Regions from separate parts of the Streptomyces sp. NPDC090445 genome, predicted to be linked through region 3. Evidence: riboswitches for the same ligand, from Rfam matches in the RefSeq annotation. Region 3 holds a riboswitch; each other region holds the start of a gene.
What was found. Region 3 has a riboswitch for cyclic di-AMP ahead of ACIQUT_RS21085 (M23 family metallopeptidase). Riboswitches for the same ligand answer to the same signal wherever they lie in the genome.
Positions count from the first base shown of each region.

Region 1: it holds a riboswitch for cyclic di-AMP, as region 3 does, so the genes downstream of both, ACIQUT_RS03050 (peptidoglycan DD-metalloendopeptidase family protein) here and ACIQUT_RS21085 (M23 family metallopeptidase) in region 3, are expected to answer to the same signal.
Region 2: it holds a riboswitch for cyclic di-AMP, as region 3 does, so the genes downstream of both, ACIQUT_RS20135 (transglycosylase family protein) here and ACIQUT_RS21085 (M23 family metallopeptidase) in region 3, are expected to answer to the same signal.

Region 1 covers NZ_JBIVXV010000001.1:675,820-683,193, reverse strand. Annotated here, with positions in the region: gene ACIQUT_RS03075 (tetratricopeptide repeat protein) at 1-770, shown strand, start outside; gene ACIQUT_RS03070 (hypothetical protein) at 773-1,099, shown strand; gene ACIQUT_RS03065 (hypothetical protein) at 1,179-1,607, shown strand; gene ACIQUT_RS03060 (MBL fold metallo-hydrolase) at 1,817-3,019, opposite strand; gene ACIQUT_RS03055 (SGNH/GDSL hydrolase family protein) at 3,246-4,034, opposite strand; gene ACIQUT_RS03050 (peptidoglycan DD-metalloendopeptidase family protein) at 4,218-5,186, opposite strand; cyclic di-AMP (ydaO/yuaA leader) riboswitch at 5,191-5,402, opposite strand; gene ACIQUT_RS03045 (tyrosine-protein phosphatase) at 5,715-6,533, shown strand; gene ACIQUT_RS03040 (aspartate aminotransferase family protein) at 6,596-7,374, opposite strand, start outside.
Region 2 covers NZ_JBIVXV010000009.1:84,988-92,361, reverse strand. Annotated here, with positions in the region: gene ACIQUT_RS20155 (nucleoside triphosphate pyrophosphohydrolase) at 1-147, shown strand, start outside; gene ACIQUT_RS20150 (globin domain-containing protein) at 277-1,488, opposite strand; gene ACIQUT_RS20145 (cytochrome P450) at 1,611-2,885, shown strand; gene ACIQUT_RS20140 (transglycosylase family protein) at 2,988-4,109, shown strand; cyclic di-AMP (ydaO/yuaA leader) riboswitch at 4,386-4,556, shown strand; gene ACIQUT_RS20135 (transglycosylase family protein) at 4,559-5,287, shown strand; gene eno (phosphopyruvate hydratase) at 5,595-6,881, shown strand; gene ACIQUT_RS20125 (septum formation initiator family protein) at 7,030-7,374, shown strand, end outside.
Region 3 covers NZ_JBIVXV010000010.1:109,293-116,666, reverse strand. Annotated here, with positions in the region: gene ACIQUT_RS21100 (DNA topoisomerase (ATP-hydrolyzing) subunit A) at 1-1,898, opposite strand, end outside; gene ACIQUT_RS21095 (M16 family metallopeptidase) at 2,158-3,531, shown strand; gene ACIQUT_RS21090 (M16 family metallopeptidase) at 3,552-4,919, shown strand; cyclic di-AMP (ydaO/yuaA leader) riboswitch at 5,130-5,285, shown strand; gene ACIQUT_RS21085 (M23 family metallopeptidase) at 5,299-6,093, shown strand; gene ACIQUT_RS21080 (GntR family transcriptional regulator) at 6,299-6,964, shown strand; gene ACIQUT_RS21075 (HPr family phosphocarrier protein) at 7,197-7,374, opposite strand, start outside.

The DNA of each region.
Region 1 (7,374 bases), on a different contig from region 3:
AGCGACACGGCCTGTCCGCGGTCATGGCGAGGCTCGTGGAGGCACCGGACGACCCGCTCCGCAGCCTCAACCTCGCCGAGGTCCTGATGGCCGTCGAACACGACCGGCGGATCTACTCTGCGGCGCGGAGCGTCATCGACCCCACGCAGCTCGTGACGCGGGCCCTGATCCAGGGGGTCACCGGGATGGCCGCCGAAGACCAGGCCTCTCCGTCGGAGCATCTGCTGAAATGCGCCATGCTGCTGTCCGTTGAGGCCCTCAAGCGAGACCCGGGAGACGCTGCGGCCGTGGAGGTGCTCACGCGGATCCAGCTGATCAGGGGAGATCACCGCGCTGCGCTGCGATACGCGAAGCTGGCGATCGACACCTCCCCGCCGGACCGCCGAGGTTCCCCGTTGGTCACCCTCGCCCGGGTCTACCAGGTGGTGGGTGACACCGCCTCGGCAATCGCGGCGTCCGAACTGGCACTGCGCGGCGGGCACTCGCTGGGTCTGCAGGTCATCGCCGACATCCGCTTCCGGCAGGCCGAGCGCGAGCAGCGTCAGGCCGAGTACGTGCAGTTGGTCGGGCGGATCAGAGGCGCGGACAGGGTCGCGTACTTCGGGTTCGACTTCGATGCCCGCACCTTCGCCAAGGCCGTGGCCGCCGGCCAAACGCGGAAGGCGCACGACACCTTCCGCACGGTCAAGGCGGCATCCAAGCGGGTGTTGCCGGGACGCCGGCCTCCGGAGCCGATCGCCGGCCCCGATTCGACTGAAGGGAACAGCTGACGATGTTCGACGAGATCCATGACGTCACCGAGCACGTGCTGGAAGTGGTGCAAGACCTCGGGGACCAGATCGAACTCGGCCTGGACGCCCTCGCCGACAGCCTGGAGTCACTCGGGGTGCTGCCCTGCGCGGATGCGTACGACATCGACCCCGCTTCGCTCACCGCGGCGGATGCGTCCGACGACTACCTCACGGGCCTTCAGGTCGAGCCGCCCACCGGTATGGACCCGGCCGTGCTCAGCGGGATGGTCCAGTCCGTCATCTACACCCAAAGTCAGATCGTCGCGAATATCGACCCCTTGGCCTCGTCGCCGTATCCACCGTTCTAGCACCCGGATCGCCGTGGTGGAGCGGGGCCGGTGCCATCCGCCGCCGCACGCCGTGCGGCGGCCGACAAGAGGGAGCAACATGGCTGACAGGCAGGCATCCGGCCCGGATGGGACGCGCCCCGGCGACGACCGTGCACAGCCCTGGGGGCAGCCGACGAACACACCGCCCCCCACGCTGCCGTCCGGCGGCACTGCGGCCCTCGTCGGCGCGGGAGCCCTCGCCGTGGGCGGCCTGATCGCCGTCAAGGTGCTGCGCGGCATCGCATCCGCTCTGCGCAACCGCCCGCAGACTCCGGCCGACGCTCTCGGAGCGCTCGCCGAGAGCCACAAGCGGGAGGTCGCCGAGCTGGCGAAGACCGACCCGGCGGCCGCGGCCGCGCTCAAGGTCCGGCGGGAGCAGGAGCTGTCCCGCCTGCGTCAGCAGCTCGTCGACTCCAGCCTCGCTGCGAGCAGAGCCATCGTCCGCAACATGAACCCCCATTCACCTTGGTGCACCTGCTGTCGCTGATGACACCGGCGCACGGCCCCTGGCGATCCGCGCCGGACCGCGAGAGGCGGCTCGGCGCGGGCGTCGATCACAAGCCGCAGTCAGCGTTCGGGGGAGCCGTCCCCGTCGTCCCACCCGCCGGCGGGCGGCCGGCTCGGGTCGTCCCTCGCCCGGCCCGCCCGCCGGCCGGGTCGTCGGCTCTCACCCGGGCCGCCCGCGCGGCGGGGCCGTCACCTCTCGCCGGCGAGGTCCAGGTCGCGGTCGGTCGGGGGGACGGCGCCGGCAGCCGCCCGGTCCGCCGGCGCGGGCTGCCGCCACGGGCGGTCGATGGGCCGGGTCACGGGGCGCCACCAGGGGTCGGTGGGGAGGACGCCGCCCGGTTCGAACGGCTCGCCCGGCCGGGGGACGGCGACCGGCTGCTCCGCTTCCGCGCCGGCGTCGAGGGTCCACTCGCCCGGCTCCGCCCACGGGTGGAACGCGAGGTTGAAGGTCCCCCAGTGGATCGGCAGGAGCACCCCGTGCGGCGCGGCCCCCTGGAGGTCGAGGTGGGCGCGGACGCCCTCCTCGGGGGTCATGTGGATGTCCGGCCAGTACTCGGAGTAGGCACCGATCTGGATCATGGTCGCGTCGAAGGGGCCGTGCTCGGCGCCGATGTCCTTGAACCCGGGGAAGTAGCCCGTGTCGCCGCTGTGGAAGATCCGGTGCTCGTCGCCGGCGACGACCCAGGAGGCCCACAGGGTGTGCTGCTCGTTGCGCAGCCCGCGCCCGCAGAAATGGCGGGCCGGGGTGGCGGTCAGCGACAGGCCGGCGATCTCGGTGGTCTCGTTCCAGTCGAGCTCGCGCAGCCGGTCAGCGGAGACGCCCCAGTGCTCCAGGTGCGCGCCGACGCCGAGCGGGACGGCGAAGACCGTGTCGGTGCCGGCCAGCTGCTTGACGGTCGGCAGGTCGAGGTGGTCGTAGTGGTCGTGGGAGATCACGATGGCGTCGACCGGCCCCAGTGCGGCCAGCGGCACCGGCACGGGGTGCAGCCGCCTGGGCCCGGCGAAGGGGAAGGGAGAGCAGCGCTCGCCCCACACCGGGTCGAAGAGGATCCGGCGCCCGTCGATCTCGGCGAGGACGCTCGAATGCCCCATCCAGGTCAGGCGCAGCCCGCTGACCGGCGGCTTTGCCAGGTCGGCGAGGGTCGTCGGGTGGACGGGGATCGACGCGGCGGGGCTGCGCCGGATCCGCTGCTCCTTGTGGAAGTAGACCTTGGCGAATTCCAGCATCGAGGCGGAGGGCCTGGTCCGGGCGCCTACCGGGTTCCGGAAGGAGCCGTCGGCGAAGTTCGGCGAGCGCCGGATCCGCTCCAGCCGTGCGCCGGACGGATCCGCGCCGAAGGCTTCGGGGCGCAGGGCGCGCAGCCGGGGACGCAGGGGTTGGGAGCCGGTCAAGGCGCCTCCTGGGAGGGTGGGGCGGGCGGTCGCAGGCCGTGGCCGGCAGTCTGCTTCCTACTGGTCTACCACCACCAACGCGGGGCGGCCCCGGAGGATTCCGGGGGCGCGCCCGCACCACCCCTCGCAGCAGCCTCAGTGCTCCGCGGGGGTGCTGGTAAGGACCGGCGATCGTCTGCGGGCCGGTGGTGGCCGATCGCGCAGTTCCCCGCGCCCCTTCGGGGCACTACAGGGGCAGCAGGTCCGGTCGCTTCGCCTCGACGTGGTCGCCGGAGGACTCCCCGCGCAGCCGCCGGCCGATCCACGGCACGAGGTACTCGCGGGCCCACTGGATGTTGTCGCGGGTCACGTCCACCGAGCCGCGCGGCTGCTGCGGCGGCCACGGCTGGTCGGGGTCGGCCGGCACCTCCAGCCCGAGCACCTGGGCGGCGCGCAGCGCGACCCGGGTGTGTCCCTCGGGCGAGAGGTGCAGCCGGTCGTCGTCCCAAGCTCGGCGGTCCTGTACGGACTTCAGCGACCAGAGGTCGAGGACGGGGCAGTCGTACCGGTCGGCGATGGCGCGCACGTGCGCGCTGTACGTGGCGACCTTGCCCCGCAGGTGCTTGAGGACGGGCACGCCGCGGGTGTCGAAGCCGGTGGTGATCATGACCTGGCCACAGGCGGCGGTGAGGTCGGCGACGGCGGCCTCGAACCGCTCGGCGACGTCGTCCGGGTCGCTGCCGGGCCGGATGATGTCGTTGCCGCCGGCGCAGAAGCTCACCAGGTCGGGGGCGAGCTCCCTGGCCCGGGGAACCTGCTCGGCCACGATCTGGTCGAGCAGCCGTCCGCGCACCGCGAGGTTGGCGTACCGGAAGTCGCCCTCGGGGCGCTGGTCGGCCAGGAGCACGGCCAGCCGGTCCGCCCAGCCGAGAAAGAGCCCGCCGGGCCCCGGGTCCCCCACACCCTCCGTGAAGCTGTCCCCGAGTGCCGCGTACGAGCCGATAATCCGGTACGCCTGTTCTGTCGTCTCTGTCATCGTCGTCGCTGCCACGGGACCATATCCTTCACCGCGGGACGTGACCTACGCCACCGTAGGAAGGGGTTGACGGACCGTGATCTATACCACCCGGTCGGTGCGGAATAACAGCGCGTGAGGCCGGGACCCCCCTCGGGCCCCGGCCTCACGCGGGTCTGCCGCCCGCGGCGGCGGCGCGAGCCGTCAGATGGTCACGCCCTTGGAGCGCAGGTAGCCGATCGGGTCCATGTCCGAGCCGTACGAGGGACCGGTGCGGATCTCGAAGTGCAGGTGCGGGCCGGTGGAGTTGCCGGTGGAACCGGAGAGGCCGATGGTCTGGCCGCCGCTCACGCTCTGGCCGACCGAGACGGAGAGCTGGGAGAGGTGGCCGTACTGGGAGTACTTGCCGTCCGTGTGCCGGATGATGACCTCGTTGCCGTACGCGCCGGCCCAGCCGGCGGAGACGACGGTGCCCGCGCCGACCGCCTTGACGGTGGTGCCGGAGCTCGCGATGAAGTCGACGCCGGTGTGGTAGCCGCTGGACCACATGGCGCCGGCGGTCCGGTACTGGGTGGAGACGCCGCCGGGGACGGGGGCGGTGAAGCCGGCCGCGGTGACCGCACCACCGGCGGCAGCGGCCGCGCTCTTCTTGGCAGGCACGGGCACGGGCGCGGACGCAGGCGCGGGGACCGCGGCGAGCGGGGAACCGGTGGTGGCCGGGGCCTTCTTCTTCGGCTTCGGCGCGGGGGCGGGCTGCTCGGCCGGAGCCTGCTCGGGAGCCGGCGCGCCCGGGGCGCCGAGGGTCAGCTTCAGCCCGGGGTGGATCAGGGAGGGGTTGTCGCCGACGGCCTCGCGGTTGTCGGCGTAGAGCCGCTGCCAGCCGCCCGGGAGGTCGCGGTCGGCCGCGATGACGGAGAGGCAGTCGCCCGTCCGGACCGTGTAGACGGCCGCCTCGGCCCGGGCGGCCGCAGGGGCCTGCGGGGCCGCGGCCGGGAGCGCGGTGGCGGCGGCCTGGGCGGCGGTCTCGGCGGCGGCCGGGGCGGCGGACGCGTGGGCGCCGGCGGCGCCCATCAGCGGCAGGGCCAGGGCCGCTCCGCCGGTGCCGGCGACGGCGGCGAAACCGCGGGCTGTGAAACGGTACTTCGGGCGGCGGTGCTTACCCTTTGCCGGCATGGCGCATTCCTCTCCGGCGCCTGCGAGGTGAGCTGTCGGGTTCGGATGGGAGATGTCCGGCCGTCCGTGTTGCACGTCCACGCGCAACACGGACGTGCGCGTGAAGTGAACGGAACACGTACGGCTTCACCCCTGGCTGCTCCGGAGCGGAACTCCGGCGCAGCGGCTTACCTGGTTCCCCCGCTCCTGCCGCGCGAGTTCGGTCGAGTGCTGTTTCCGGACGGCGGCAGGATTAGGCGGTCCATCCGGATCGGTCGCGAAGGTAATCCAGCGGGACCGCACGGAACAAGCCGCGAATTTCCTGACGGATTCACAGGGGCGGGAGTCCGGCGGAATTCCGGTCACCCTGCGTCCATTCCCCGCCGCCAACAGCCGTTCCGCCCGGGCCATTCGCCTTTGGCGATCAGGCACTCAACGTCACCGTATGATCTGGCTCACGGGGCTGTGCCCGATCTCGCCTCCGGCACCGGCAAGTTGGTCCCAAGCAGAGCAATTCGGACACTCGATGACGATGTGGAGGATTCCCTCGTGACCCAGCAGATACCGCCCTCTTCGCCGAATGTCCCGCTTCCGGAGTCCGATCTGTCCGGTGTGCGCAATTTCCGCGACGTGGGCGGCCTGCCGACCACGGACGGGCGGAGGGTCAAGGCGGGACGACTCTACCGAAGCGGACATCTCGCACATGCCACCGAAACCGATGCAGAATTCCTCGCATCGCTCGGCCTGCACACCGTCTTCGACTTCCGCAATGCGGCCGACCAGGCCCTCGAAGGTCCCGACGTCGAGCTCCCCGGGGTGCGCAACGTCAACATTCCGCTGTCCGATCCGGCCGCCGGCAAGGAATTCTGGACCATGGTCCGCAATGGAAACCTGGATCAGCTCCGCGGAATCCTCGGCGGCGGAAAGGGCTCCGCCCGGATGGTGGACTCGTACCGCTCGATGGTCGTGGACCGCACCGCCGAGCACAGCCGGGTCCTGCACGCCCTCGCCGAGGACAGCCTCCCGGCGCTCATGCACTGCGCCGCCGGCAAGGACCGGGCCGGCCTGTCGGTCGCCGTCACCCTGCTCGCGCTGGACGTGGAGCGCGAGGCCATCGTCGCGGACTACCTGGAGTCCAACGCCCCGCACCGCCGCTACCGGGTCCGCCGCGGCAGCGACGCACCCGAGGCCCGCTCCCCCGAGGTGATGGAGCTGCTCGCCCCGCTCTTCGACGCCCGCGCCGCCTACCTGACCGCGGCCTTCGACACCATCGACGAGCACTGGGGCGGCGTCGACCGCTACCTCGCCGAGGGCCTCGGCCTGACCGCCGGGACCCTCGGCCGGCTGCGCGGGCGACTGCTCGACTGAGCGCACCGCGGGAGGTGCCGTGACGGGCCGGCGATCACCTGCGGGCCCGTTGCGGCCGGCCGTCAGCCGCCCGCGACGGCCTGCCTGACCAGCGTCCGCCCGAAGTCCCACAGGAGCCCGCCGCCGGCGTGCGCCTCGTCCATGACCGCCCGGAAGGCGCCGACGAACCGGTCGACGTCCGCCTCGTCCACGATCAGCGGCGGGATCAGCTTGATCACCTCCAGGTGGTCCCCGGAGACCTGCGTCAGGATCCGGTGCCGCTGCAGCAGCGGCACCACCACCATCTGCGCGAACAGCCCCTTGCGGGCCGCCTGGAGCACGGTCCACCGGCTGCGCAGCCGCAGCGAGGACGGCCGGCCGAACTCGATGCCGATCATCAGGCCCCGGCCCCGGACCTCGTGCAGCAGATCGTACGCGTCCACCAGCGCGGCGAGGCGCCCGCGCAGCAGGTCGCCCATCGCGCGGGCGTTCGCGACGACCGACTCGTCCTCCATGACGGAGAGCACCGCCAGCCCGGCCGCCATCGCCTGGGCGTTGGACCCGAAGCTGGCGGAGTGCACCAGGACCCGGTCCATGGACGAGTAGACCTTCTTGAAGATCCAGTCACGGCCGAGGGTGGCGCCGACCGGGACGTAGCCGCCCGACAGCGCCTTCGCCACGCACACCAGGTCCGGCTCCACGCCCGGCTCGTGCCGGTACGCGTAGAATTCGCCGGTCCGTCCGAGGCCGGTCTGCACCTCGTCGGCGATCAGCAGCGCCCCGTGCCGGCGCAGCAGCTCCTGCGCGGCGGGCAGGAAGCCGGGCGGGGCCGCGTGCACGCCCTTGCCCTGGATCGGCTCGA
Region 2 (7,374 bases), on a different contig from region 3:
CTGCCGGACGGCGAGGGCATCGGGTACGAGCTGCTGCGGATGGCGGCGCGCGCCGAGGCGGCGGGCATCGACCCCGAGACCGCGCTGCGCGCGGCGGCCCGCGCCTACCGGGACGCGATCCGCGCCGCGGAGGGCGTCGGCGCGTAGCAGCCGGGGGTCGTCCGGCACCGCGTCGCCGGCACCGCGTCGTCCGCGCACCGCGTCGTCCGTGCCTCGCGTCGTCCGTGCCTCGCGTCGTCCGCGCCCCGGGCCGGCAGCGGGGCCGGCCGTGGCGGGTCAGCCGTGGCGGGGTGTGCGTTGTGACGGGTCCAGCCAGTGCGGGGCCGGGCGGTGCAGGAACCACTCGCCGAAGCCCAGCGGCCGTCCGCCGGGGCCGTGGCCGGTGCCCGCGGCGGGCAGGGTGTCGTGGAAGATCCGGCCGGGGTCGGCACCGAGCCCCCGCAGCAGGTCCGCGGTCTCGTCGACGAACCCCGGCGGGCCGCTGAGGTAGACGTCGTGGTCGGGCCAGAGCCCGCGGTTGCCGAGCGCGGTCGCCAGCCGGGCGGTGGCCTCGTCGCGGTGCCGTCCGGGGGCGGGCGTGATGTAGGTGACGGCGAGCCAGCGGAAGGCGGCGGCGTACGCGTCGATCAGCGGGCGGTCGTAGAGGTGCGCGGTGTCCCGGGCGACGACGAAGAGCCGTACGCCCTGGGCGGGCGGATGCCCGGCGAGCTCCTCCAGGAGGGCCCGGACGGGTGCCCAGCCGGTTCCGGCGGCGATCAGGCTGACCGGACGGTCGGCGCGGCGGAAGGTCAGCGCCCCGCCGGGCGCGCCGAGCCGCAGCATCTCGCCGGGCCGGGCCTCGCGGACCAGGGCGGTGCTGAGCCGGCCGCGTTCGATACGGCTGACGTGCAGGTCGAGGGTGCCGTCGGGGCGCGGGGCGTTGCCGATGGAGTAGGTGCGCCAGGTCCGCGGGACGCGTGCGCTGCTCACGCTCGTGTACTGGCCGGGCCGGTAGGGGAAGGGGGCCTCGGGGCGCAGGGTGAGGACGCCCACGTCCTCGCCGTAGGCGAGGTGGCGCACGATCTCCGCGTCCCACCAGGGCGGGCCCTCGCCGGTGGCGGCGCCTGCGGTCATCGCGTCGGCGACCACCTGGTACGCCTCGGACCAGGCCTTCTCCACGACCGGGGTCCAGGCTGCGCCGGAGGTCTCGGCGAGCGCGGCGAGCAGGCTGGCGCCGACGGCCGCGTAGTGCTCGGGGCGGGCGAGGAACTTGCGGTGGTCGCGGCCGAGGTCCTGGAGGTAGGGGAGCAGGCTGTCGTGTTCCAGGTGGGCGATGACGTGGGTGAGGGCGGCGAAGAGCCGGTCGCGCTGGCGCTGCATGTCGTGGGAGGCGGACGGGAAGAGCGCGCGGATCGCGGGGTTGTGCCAGAAGAGGTGGGAGTAGAAGTACTTCACGGCATGCTCGGCCCGCCTCTCCACCACCGCGAAGCTGCTTTTCAAGATCCTCACATCCACAGGACCGAAGTAGGAACGGCCGACGGGGCGGCGTCAAGCGATGGCGGATCTACGGACAGCCGCGGCGAACGCCCCCATATCGGATGCCGCTCCGGCGGCCGGGATACGGTCGACGGGTGCACGAGCCGACCCCCGCAGCCGCCGAAGACCCCGCTCCCGCCCAGGGCCCGACCCTGTTCGACTGGGAGTTCGCGACCGACCCCTACCCCGCGTACGCCTGGCTGCGCGAGCATGCGCCGGTGCACCGCACCAGGCTGCCCAGCGGGGTCGAGGCCTGGCTGGTGACCCGGTATGCCGACGCCCGCCAGGCCCTCGCCGACCAGCGGCTCAGCAAGAACCCGGCGCACCATGCGGAGCCGGCGCATGCCAAGGGCAAGACCGGGATCCCGGGGGAGCGCAAGGCGGAGCTGATGACGCATCTGCTGAACATCGACCCGCCGGACCACACCCGGCTGCGGCGCCTGGTGTCGAAGGCGTTCACCCCGCGCAGGGTGGCGGAGTTCACACCGAGGGTGCAGGAGCTGACCGACCAGCTCATCGACGCGTTCGCCGGTCGGGGTGAGGCGGATCTCATCCACGAGTTCGCGTTCCCGCTGCCGATCTACGCCATCTGCGAGATGCTCGGCGTACCGCGCGAGGACCAGGACGACTTCCGCGACTGGGCCGGGATGATGATCCGGCACGGCGGCGGCCCGCGGGGCGGAGTGGCCCGTTCCGTGAAGCAGATGCGGACCTATCTCGGGGAACTCATCCACCGGAAAAGGGATGATCTGGGCGATGACCTCATCTCCGACCTGATCCGGGCAAGTGACCACGGGGACCACCTGACGGAGGCCGAGGCCACCGCCATGGCCTTCATCCTGCTGTTCGCCGGTTTCGAGACCACCGTGAACCTCATCGGCAACGGCGTGCACTCCCTCTTCGTGAACCCCGGCCAGCGCGTCCGCCTGCAGGAGTCCCTCGCGGCCGGGGAGCGCGGCCTGCTGCAGACCGGCGTCGAGGAACTGCTCCGCTACGACGGCCCCGTGGAGCTCGCCACCTGGCGGTTCGCCACGCGGCCGCTGACCCTCGGGGGCCAGGACATCGCCGTCGGCGACCCGGTGCTGGTCGTGCTCGCCGCCGCCGACCGGGACCCGGCGCGGTTCGCCGATCCGGACACCCTGGACCTCTCCCGGGCCGACAACCAGCACCTGGGGTACGGGCACGGGATCCACTACTGCCTCGGCGCCCCGCTCGCGCGACTTGAGGGGCAGACGGCACTTGCGACTTTGCTGACGCGTCTGCCGGATCTGGAACTCGCCGTTCCGTCAACTGACCTTCGATGGCGGGGAGGTCTGATCATGCGTGGCCTGCGCACTCTTCCCGTTCGATTCACACCCCGAAACATCTGAACACTTCCTGAAGGAAAGTCAGGTTCTTGCTCAACTTGTGACAATCGTTCGAAGGAGGCTAGGTTCTGCCGTTACTCAGTCGTTATGCGAAAGGTGCTGCCCATGCTTTCCGGGAACGGCCGCCACAGACGCCCCCGCCAGGTCCCCGCGATTGTCGTCACCGCCGGAGTCACTGGCTCCGCACTGGCCATGCCGCTGCTGGCCGCCACCGGTGCGAACGCGGCGGAAGCCGCCACCTGGGACAAGGTCGCCGAGTGCGAGAGCGGGGGCACCTGGAGCGCCAACACCGGGAGCGGCGCCTACGGCGGGCTGCAGTTCACCCAGGAGGAGTGGAAGAACGCGGGCGGCGAGGAGTTCGCCGAGCGCGCCGACCTCGCGAGCCGGTCCCAGCAGATCGCCGTCGCCGAGCGCATGCTCGGCTCCCAGGGCCCCGAGGCCTGGCAGAACTGCGCCGCCCAGGCCGGGCTGGCCAAGGACGCCCCCGCCGCGGACGTGGACCCCGGCGCGAAGGGCCAGCACCGGGCCATCGGCCAGACCCCGAGCCGCCCCGACGACAAGGTGCCCTCGAACGGCAACGGCAACGGCAGCCGACCCACGGACTTCGGTGCCCCGACCCCCGCGCCGGACTACACGATCCCGCCCGCGCCGACGGGGCCGTCCAGCGGACTGCCCGTCATGCCCGCCCCGGACGGTACGACCGCGAACCCGACGGTCCCGCCCGTGTTCCCCGGCGACCCGACCGCGAACCCGGTGACGCCGACCCCGACCGCGCCGGGCACCCCCGGCACCCCGGGCGTCACCCCGGGCGTCACGCCGGGCGCCCCGGGCACCCCGGGCGTCACCCCGGGCACTCCGAACGCCTCCGCGCCCGGCACCCCGGGAGCCCCGAACCAGGGCGGCGTCCCGGCCGACCCGGCGAACCTCTCCGCCCCGTCGGCGCAGGGTGCACCGGGCGCACCGGGCGCACCCGGTGCACCGGGCGCCTCCACCGACCCGGGTGCCATCCCGGACGTCATGGGCGGCGGCAAGCACCGCGGCACGCCTGCCGTCGAGGTGTCGCCGGCCTCGTACACGGTCAAGGAGGGCGACAGCCTGGCGACCATCGCGAGCTCCACGGGCGTGAAGGGCGGCTGGGGGGCCCTGTACAAGGCCAACGAGCAGGTCATCGGCGGTGACGCCAACCTGATCAAGCCGGGGCAGAACCTGGATCTAAGCCAGAAATAAGGGCAGTTCGGACACCCGTAAAGCGTCGAATGTCCGGTTCGTTCAAATGAGACATGCATCTCTTCCGGTCAACTGGCGTGTCCCGCCTGGAGGCTTGCGCAAACCAGGCCCCCACCTGCGCAAACACCCCGAAAAGCAGCGCAAGTAGGGGCTCTCTCTCCCCGGTGTTCCTCGTTGAACATCGGGGAGAGACATGCCTACGGTCTGAACCGCTCGCCACCGCGGGCCCCTTCGACCGCACTGCCGAATCCTGCCGGCGGACGGAGGGAACACTCGTCGCGTCAAGCGCCGAAGGCAGGAGCGGGGGAACCAACGTAGGTGCCGGGAAGGGCCGTTGAAAGACGGCACGCACCGGCTTGGGGTGAAGCCGCGCGTCACACCGCGCGACCGGGCAACTCATCCGCCCGAACCCGACAGCTCACCTCGCAGGCGTCGGTGAGGAGAAATCCATGCTGCTTTCGGGCAAGGGCAAGCACCGCCGCGCCACCGCCATCGAGCGGACCACCCGCATCGTGACGCTCGCCGGCGTCGCCGGTGTCGCCGTCGCCGCGCCCCTGATGACCGCGGGCACCGCCTCCGCCGCCACGGGCTCGGAGTGGGACCGCGTCGCCGCGTGCGAGTCCGGCGGCAACTGGTCCATCAACACCGGCAACGGCTACTACGGCGGCCTGCAGTTCTCGGGCTCCACCTGGGCCGAGTACGGCGGCAAGGCGTACGCCGCGCAGGCCAACCAGGCCTCCAAGGCGCAGCAGATAGCCGTCGCGGAGAAGGTCCTCAAGGGCCAGGGCAAGGGCGCCTGGCCGCACTGCGGCAAGGGCCTGACCAACTCGGCCTACACCGGCGGCGGTTCGACCGCCACCAACAACAACACGACCACCAAGTCGACCCCGAAGTCCTCGACCCCGAAGACCGAGACCAAGAAGACCCAGCCGCAGAAGACCGAGACGAAGAAGGCGCCCTCGCGCACCGAGGCCCCCACGACCCGGTCCGAGCGCTCCGAGGCCCCGGCCCCGAAGACCGGCAACGGCTCCTACGAGGTCAAGTCCGGCGACACCCTCGGCACCATCGCCGAGGCCCGCAACATCAAGGGCGGCTGGGAGAAGCTCTTCGAGCTCAACAAGGACATCGTCTCCGACGCCGACCTGATCTTCCCCGGCCAGAAGCTGAAGCTCGGCTGAACATCCCGCGAAGCCCCGCGTGCGTAGGCCGCGCGGACTGACGCGAAGGTCACCGCACGTGTGAGCCCACCGCCCGGCGCGTATCCCCCCCACGCGCCGGGCGGTGGTGCGTGCGCCCCCGACGGCGGTCGGTGGCAGCCTGAATGAGGGTCCGTATGTCCCGGAAGCGGGGTATTCGGGCCCTTTTTCGTCCCAGGACCCGGGCGGTCGGCTGGCCGACAGCCCGGAGCCGGTTAGGCTCTAGGCGGCAAGGCCGGCCACGGCCTGACCCGCCACCGCACACCCAGCGTCACATCCCCAGAAGGAGATGCTCGTGCCGTCCATCGACGTCGTCGTAGCCCGGGAAATCCTGGACTCCCGAGGCAACCCCACGGTCGAGGTCGAGGTGGGCCTCGACGACGGCAGCACCGGCCGTGCTGCCGTTCCGTCCGGTGCCTCCACCGGTGCCTTCGAGGCCATTGAGCTTCGCGACGGCGACCCCAACCGCTACATGGGCAAGGGCGTGGAGAAGGCCGTCCTCGCGGTCATCGAGCAGATCGGCCCGGAGCTCGTCGGCTACGACGCCACCGAGCAGCGCCTGATCGACCAGGCCATGTTCGACCTGGACGCCACCGACAACAAGGGCTCGCTCGGCGCCAACGCCATCCTGGGCGTCTCCCTCGCCGTCGCGCACGCCGCGTCCGAGGCCTCCGACCTCCCGCTGTTCCGCTACCTCGGCGGCCCGAACGCGCACCTGCTGCCCGTTCCGATGATGAACATCCTGAACGGCGGCTCGCACGCCGACTCCAACGTGGACATCCAGGAGTTCATGATCGCGCCGATCGGCGCGGAGTCCTTCTCCGAGGCCCTGCGCTGGGGCGCCGAGGTCTACCACACCCTCAAGAAGGTCCTGCACACCAAGGGCCTGTCCACCGGCCTGGGCGACGAGGGCGGCTTCGCCCCGAACCTGGAGTCCAACCGCGCCGCGCTCGACCTCATCGTCGAGGCCATCAAGCAGGCCGGCTACACCCCGGGCAAGGACATCGCGCTCGCGCTCGACGTCGCCGCGTCCGAGTTCTACAAGGACGGCAAGTACGAGTTCGAGGGCCAGTCCCGCTCGGCCGCCGAGATGACCGAGTACTACGCGGAGCTCGTCGACGCGTACCCGCTGGTCTCCATCGAGGACCCGCTGTTCGAGGACGACTGGGCCGGCTGGAAGACCATCACCGACAAGCTGGGCTCCAAGGTCCAGATCGTCGGCGACGACCTCTTCGTCACCAACCCCGAGCGTCTGGCCCGCGGTATCGAGGAGGGCTCCGCCAACGCCCTGCTCGTGAAGGTGAACCAGATCGGTTCGCTGACCGAGACCCTCGACGCCGTCGAGATGGCCCAGCGCAACGGCTTCAAGTGCATGATGTCGCACCGCTCCGGCGAGACCGAGGACGTCACCATCGCCGACCTCGCCGTCGCCGTGAACTGCGGTCAGATCAAGACCGGCGCCCCGGCCCGCTCGGACCGCGTCGCCAAGTACAACCAGCTGCTGCGCATCGAGGAGATCCTCGACGACGCCGCGGTGTACGCGGGCCGCAGCGCGTTCCCCCGCTTCAAGGGCTGACGGCCCCTGAGCCTCCGTACGTCCCCGCACCCGGTCCCGTACCGTGTGCGGGGACGTAGTGCGTACTGCGCAGTGCGCAGCGCGTGTTGTGCAGTGGTCGAGAGCGCGTGCCGGCACGCGGACACCGGACACCAGGGGAGGCGGAACAATGGCCGGGAACCGGGATCGGTTCTCCACCTTCTCCACCGCGACCAGGCTCAAGCAGCTCGGTGAGCGGACCGCCGCCCATGTCTACCGCTCCCAGAGCCGCCGTCAGGTCCGCCGCAGCCGGCTGACCGGGCGGGCCGCCCTCCTGGTGCTGGTCCTCTGTACGCTGGTCGTCGCCCTGGCGTACCCGATGCGCCAGTACGTCTCGCAGCGCTCGGAGATCGCCGAGCAGCAGCGGGCGGCCGCGGCGGCCGGCAAGCGGCTCGAACGGCTGCGCGACGAGAAGGCCCGCTGGCAGGACGACGCGTATGCGGAGCAGCAGGCCCGCAAACACCTGCACTTCGTA
Region 3 (7,374 bases):
ACCACGCCCTGCTCGGTGCCGAGCGCCAGGCCCTGCGCGGACTCGTCGAGCGTGGTCAGGCAGACCACCTTCTCGTCGGGTGCCAGCCCGGAGAGGAACTCGGTCAGCGCGGCGCCGCCCGCCAGGTTCGGCGCGGCGTGCGTGTCCGGGAGCTGCGGCAGGTCGATCACCGGCAGCCGCAGCAGCCGCCCGTGGGAGGTGACCGCCCCGATGTCGCCGCGGGCCGTGGCCGCCACCTGCGAGACGATCAGGTCGTGCCTGGAGCGGGCGCCGCCCTCCTCCGCGACCACCGGGTCGCCGGTGGCCGTCCGCGCCAGCAGGCCCGTCGAGGACAGCAGGACGCGGCACGGGTCGTCCGCGACCTCCAGGGGGACCGCCGCGACGGCGGTGCCCGCCGACTCCAGCAGGACCGTACGCCGCTCGGTGCCGAACTTCTTCGCGACCGAGGCCAGTTCCGCGGAGACCAGCTTGCGCAGCTCGGCGTCGGACTCCAGGATCCGGGTCAGTTCCTCGATCTCGGTGGTCAGGCGGTCGCGCTCGGATTCCAGCTCGATGCGGTCGAAGCGGGTCAGGCGGCGCAGCGGGGTGTCCAGGATGTACTGGGTCTGGACCTCGCTCAGGGAGAAGCGCTCCATGAGCCGCTCCTTGGCCTGGGCCGAGTTGTCGCTGTCCCGGATGATCCGGATGACCTCGTCGATGTCGAGGAGGGCCACCAGCAGGCCCTCGACCAGGTGCAGCCGGTCGCGGCGCTTGCTGCGGCGGAACTCGCTGCGCCGGCGCACGACCTCGAAGCGGTGGTCGAGGTAGACCTCCAGCAGCTCCTTCAGGCCCAGCGTCAGCGGCTGGCCGTCGACCAGGGCGACGTTGTTGATGCCGAAGGACTCCTCCATCGGCGTCAGCTTGTAGAGCTGCTCCAGGACGGCCTCCGGGTGGAAGCCGTTCTTGATCTCGATGACCAGGCGCAGGCCGTGGGCGCGGTCGGTGAGGTCCTTGACGTCGGCGATGCCCTGCAGCTTCTTCGAGCCGACCAGGTCCTTGATCTTCGCGACGACCTTCTCGGGGCCGACGGTGAAGGGCAGTTCGGTGACGACCAGGCCCTTGCGGCGCGCGGAGACGTCCTCCACCGACACCGTCGCGCGGATCTTGAAGGTGCCGCGGCCCTTCTCGTAGGCGTCCTTGACCCCCGACAGGCCCACGATCTTGCCGCCGGTGGGCAGGTCCGGACCCGGCACGAAGCGCATCAGCGCCTCCAGGTCCGCGTGCGGGTAGCGGATCAGGTGGCGGGCGGCGGCGATGACCTCGCCCAGGTTGTGCGGGGGCATGTTGGTCGCCATGCCGACCGCGATCCCGGATGCGCCGTTGACCAGCAGGTTCGGGTAGGCGGCGGGCAGCGCGACCGGCTCCCGCTCCTGGCCGTCGTAGTTGGCGGTGAAGTCGACGGTGTCCTCGTCGATCGACTCCGTCATCAGCGACGTGGCGTCGGCCATGCGGCACTCGGTGTAGCGCATGGCGGCCGGCGGGTCGTCGTTGCCCAGCGAACCGAAGTTGCCGTGGCCGTCGACCAGCGGGAGCCGCATGGAGAAGGGCTGGGCCATGCGCACGAGGGCGTCGTAGATCGACGCGTCGCCGTGCGGGTGGAGCTTGCCCATGACCTCGCCGACGACGCGGGCGCACTTCACGTAGCCGCGGTCGGGGCGCAGGCCCATTTCGTTCATCTGGTAGACGATGCGCCGGTGCACCGGCTTCATGCCGTCCCGGGCGTCGGGCAGGGCGCGGGAGTAGATCACCGAGTACGCGTACTCGAGGAAGGAGCCCTGCATCTCGTCGACGACGTCGATGTCGAGGATGTTCTCCTCGAACTCCTCCGGCGGCGGGGTCTTCGTGCTGCGGCGGGCCATCGCTGCGCGGCTCCTTAACCAAGAAAGAAGGTGTGCTGGGGGTCTGGCTGGGTCGGACGGGTCCGGCTGGTTCCGGCGGATCGGCCGGTCTGGTGACAGGGGCTGACGTGGGTCGTCGCGACCATTGTGTCCCGAGGCACCGACAGGCCCGACTCCGACCCAGGCGTGCGGCGGGAACTTCTACGGTGCCCGGCGCGCTTGCATACAGTGGCAGGTCTGACGGAATTCTCTGCATCGCGATCGAAGGGACCACATGCCCATGGGTCACACGGCCACATCCCAGGCCGGCTCCGGAGGCCTGACAGCGACGGAACACCGGCTGGCCAACGGCCTGCGCGTGGTGCTGTCCGAGGATCACCTGACCCCGGTCGCCGCGGTCTGCCTCTGGTACGACGTCGGCTCGCGCCACGAAGTCAAGGGACGCACCGGTCTGGCTCACCTCTTCGAGCACCTGATGTTCCAGGGCTCCGCGAGCGTACCCGGCAACGGGCACTTCGAGATGGTCCAGGGTGCGGGCGGGTCCCTGAACGGTACGACGAGCTTCGAGCGCACCAACTACTTCGAGACCATGCCGGCCCACCAGCTGGAGCTCGCCCTGTGGCTGGAGGCGGACCGGATGGGCTCGCTGCTGGCCGCCCTGGACGACGAGTCCATGGAGAACCAGCGCGACGTCGTCAAGAACGAGCGCCGCCAGCGCTACGACAACGTCCCCTACGGCACGGCGTTCGAGCGGCTCACGGCGCTCGCCTACCCCCAGCCCCACCCGTACCACCACACCCCGATCGGCTCGATGGCCGACCTGGACGCGGCCTCGCTGGAGGACGCGCGTGCGTTCTTCGGCACCTACTATGCGCCCAACAACGCGGTGCTGTCGGTCGTCGGCGACATCGACCCCGTCGAGACGCTCGCCTGGATCGAGAAGTACTTCGGCACCATCCCCGGCCACGACGGCAAGCAGCCGCCGCGCGACGGCACGCTGCCGGACACCATGGGCGGCGAGCTCCGCGAGGAGATCGTCGAGGACGTCCCCGCCCGCGCGCTGATGGCCGCCTACCGGCTCCCGCACGACGGCACGCGCGAGTGCGACGCCGCGGACGTGGCCCTGACCATCCTGGGCGGCGGCGAGTCCTCCCGCCTGCACAACCGCCTGGTACGCCGCGACCAGACGGCCGTCGCGGCCGGCTTCGGCATGCTCCGCCTGGCCGGCGCGCCCTCCCTGGGCTGGCTGGACGTGAAGACCTCCAGCGGGGTCGAGGTGCCCGCCATCGAGGCGGCCGTGGACGACGAGCTCGCGCGGTTCGCCGCCGAGGGCCCGACCGCCGAGGAGATGGAGCGCGCGCAGGCCCAGCTGGAGCGCGAGTGGCTGGACCGGCTGTGCACGGTGTCCGGCCGCGCCGACGAACTGTGCCGCTTCGCGGTGCTGTTCGGCGATCCGCAGCTGGCACTGACCGCCGTGGAGCGGCTCCTCGACATCACCGCCGAGGAGGTGCAGGCCGTGGCCGCGGCCCGGCTGCGCCCCGACAACCGCGCGGTGCTGGTGTACGAGCCCCTCGCGGCCGACGCCGCCGAAGGCGCCGACGCCGCACAAGACGCCGACGCGACCGAGAACGAGAACGAGGGGGCGGAGCAGTGAGCGACAACGCAGCCGTCACGATGACCTTCCACCCGCGCCCCCAGGCCGGCCGGCCCCGGCCGTGGGCCTTCCCGGCCCCCGAGCGCGGCTCCCTGCCCAACGGCATGACCGTGCTGCGCTGCCACCGGCCGGGCCAGCAGGTGGTGGCCGTCGAGGTCAACCTCACCGCCCCGCTGGACGCCGAGCCGGCGGGCCTGGACGGCGTGGCCACGATCATGGCCCGCGCCCTGTCGGAGGGCACCGACAAGCACACCGCCGAGGAGTTCGCCGCCGAGCTGGAGCGCTGCGGAGCCACCCTCGACGCGCACGCCGACCACTCGGGCGTGCGCGTCTCCCTGGAGGTCCCCGTCTCCCGGCTGCCGAGGGCCATGGGCCTGCTCGCCGAGGCCCTGCGGGCGCCCGCCTTCGCCGACAGCGAGGTCGACCGCCTGGTCCGCAACCGCCTCGACGAGATCCCGCACGAGCTGGCCAACCCGCAGCGCCGCGCCGCCAAGGAGCTCTACCGCCGGCTCTTCCCGGCCGACCTGCGGATGTCCCGCCCGCGCCAGGGCACCGAGGAGACGGTGGCCCGGATCGACTCCGCGGCCGTGCGCGCCTTCTACGAGGCCCACCTGCGCCCCGCCACCGCGACCGCGGTGGTCGTCGGCGACCTGACCGGAATCGACCTGGACGCCGTGCTGGCGGACACCCTGGGCGCCTGGACCGGCACCGCGGGCCGGCAGGCGGAGGTGCCGCCGGTCACTGCCGACGACACCGGCCGCGTGGTCATCGTCGACCGGCCCGGAGCGGTGCAGACGCAGCTGCTCATCGGCCGGATCGGGCCGGACCGGCACGACACGGTGTGGGCGGCGCAGGTGCTCGGCACGTACTGCCTGGGCGGCACCCTCACCTCGCGCCTGGACAAGGTCCTGCGCGAGGAGAAGGGCTACACCTACGGCGTGCGCGCCTTCGGCCAGGTGCTGCGCTCCACGGCCGACGGCCGGGGCGCCTCGATGCTCGCCATCAGCGGCTCGGTGGACACCCCCAACACGGGCCCGGCCCTGGACGACCTGTGGAAGGTGCTGCGCACCCTCGCCGAGGGCGGCCTGACCGATGCCGAGCGGGACGTCGCCGTGCAGAACCTGGTGGGCGTGGCCCCGCTGAAGTTCGAGACGGCCGCGGCCGTCGCCGGCACGCTGGCGGACCAGGTGGAGCAGCAGCTCCCGGACGACTACCAGGCGCAGTTGTACGCGCAGCTGGCCGCGACGGGCACGGTGGAGGCGACCACGGCGGTGGTGAAGGCCTTCCCGGTGGACCGCCTGGTCACCGTGCTGGTGGGTGATGCCGCGCAGATCGAGGAGCCCGTGCGGGCCCTCGGGATCGGCGAGGTCACCGTCGTCACCAACTGACGGCGTCCTCCGCCCGCGGCAACCGGCGGGTGATTCAAGGGGCTTCGGCGGCTTGTCCGCCGAAGCCCCTTATGTCTGTTTGGCCCGAAGGCTGGCTTATGCGGTGTGGCGTGCGCAACAAAAGGCCGTGACCATTTGGTGATTGACTGATGATCCGCCTAGCGTCGGCCGTGCTGTTCGTCAGTTGGTACGCGCCGCACCCGCGGCACCGGACAGCGATCGCCGAGTCCCCGTCAGGCGCAAGCCTGGGGAGCCGGGGACCCACACGTCCCTGGGGTGAATCGGGCCGCCTCGCAAGAGGGGCCCGTAGGAGACCTTCCTGCTCCGAACCCGTCAGCTAACCCGGTAGGCGAGAAGGAAGGAAAGGATCAGCCTCCTCATGGCCTTTGGCAGCCGTGCCGCCGGCAAGCACCGTGGTTCCAGCCGTCTGAGCCGCAAGACCGCCGGTTACGCCGGTGTGGCCGCCCTCGCGACCACCGGCGTCGTGGGCACCCTCGCGGGCCCGGCGTTCGCCGCTTCGGACAAGGCCCCCTCCATGGAGGACACCGGGCTGAACGCGGTCGTCACCGCCGCCGACGTCGCAGGCGACGTCGAGGCCCAGGCCGAGGCCCAGAGCGCCGCCGCAGAGGCCGCCGCCGCCAAGGAGAAGGCCGAGGCCGACGCGAAGGCCCGGGCCGCCGAGGCCAAGCAGAAGGCCGAGGAGAAGGCGAAGGCCGAGCGCGAGGCCGCCGAGCGCGCCGCCCGCGAGGAGGAGCGCAAGCGCCTCAACACCTTCGTCTCCCCGCTCGACGACTCCTATGTCTCCACCCAGTACCGCGCGGGCGGCGGCATGTGGTCCTCCGGCAGCCACACCGGCATCGACTTCCACGCCGCGTCCGGCACCTCCGTGCAGGCGGTGGGCCTCGGCACCGTCGTCGAGGCCGGCTGGGGCGGCGCGTACGGCAACAACGTCGTCATCAAGCACGCCGACGGCACGTACACGCAGTACGGCCACCTGTCCTCGCTGAGCGTCTCCGTCGGCCAGCAGGTCACCCCCGGCCAGCAGATCGGCCTGTCGGGCTCCACCGGCAACTCCAGCGGCCCGCACCTGCACTTCGAGGCCCGCACCGGCGCCTCCTACGGCTCGGACATCGACCCGATCTCGTACCTGCGTTCGCACGGCGTCAGCCTCTGATCCAGGCGCGTCGCGCACGCACCCGCACACGCTTCGCCCGAAGGCCCCGGCTCACCGAGCCGGGGCCTTCGGCGTTGTGGCCCGTAAATACCCCCGATTTCCTTCCCCGCTCGGAAAATTCCGCCGGTTGCAATAGAGTCCCCGTACGATCCCAGTACGGTCACGGCATTGTCGCCGGCAATCGGAAACAAGCGGAGGTCCCGTCTTGCGTATTCCCGCGCACGCGGTATGCACTGCAATCCGCGACGACATCGTCTCCGGGGTGTTCGAACCGGGCGGCAGGCTGACCGAGGAGGTGTTGGCCCGCCGCTACGGTGTCTCGCGCGTCCCGGTCCGCGAGGCGCTGCGGACGCTGGAGTCCGAGGGCTTCGTGACCACCCGCCGCCACGCGGGCGCCTGCGTCGCCGAGCCCACCGAGCAGGAGGCGGCCGACCTGCTGGAGCTGCGGATGCTGCTGGAGCCGCTGGCGGCCTCGCGGGCCGCCCGCCGGCGCAGCGAGGGCCACCTCAAGGTGCTGCGCGGGCTGGTCAGGCTGGGCCAGGAGCGGGCCAGGCAGGGGCAGGGCGAGGACCTGCGGGCGCTGGGGAGCTGGTTCCACGAGACCTTGGCGCAGGCCTCCGCCAGCCCCGGGCTGATCACGCTGCTCACCCAGATGCGGCACAAGGTCGCCTGGATGTACGCCGTGCAGGCCCCGGCCCGGCCGGCGGAGTGCTGGGCCGAGCACGGCGCGATCGTGGACGCGGTGGCGCGCGGGGACGCCGAGCGGGCGAAGGTGCTCACGGCTCTCCACGCCGACCGGACGACCGGGTCCTACCGGCTGCGGGTGAGGACTTCGCAACCTGCCGTAAACACGGGGAGCCGCTCCCATTAACAGGAGCGGCGTATGAATGGGGGATGCCGCCGCGCCCGGGCATTTCACGCCCCGGAATTTCCGCCCGGCTTTCCCGGCCGGGTGATGTGAATTCCCGCGGCCGCCCGATGCCCCGCCCGGACGCCCGCCCGGAATTCTCGCGGCGAGGCGGGGGCGGAAAACAGTGAAGCCGCGGTCCCGGATTTCCCCGGAAGCCGCGGCCCCACCGTCCGCGCGGTGCGAACCCGAAGGGTCAGACGGTCTCGGGGAGCTCCTCCAGCCCCTCGGCGACCAGCTTCGCGAGGCGGTCCAGCGCCGCCTCGGCGCCCTCGGCGTCGGACGCCAGGACGATCTCCTCGCCGCCCTGTGCGCCCAGGCCCAGCACCGCCAGCATGGAGGCGGCGTTGACGGGGTTCCCGTCGGCCTTGGCG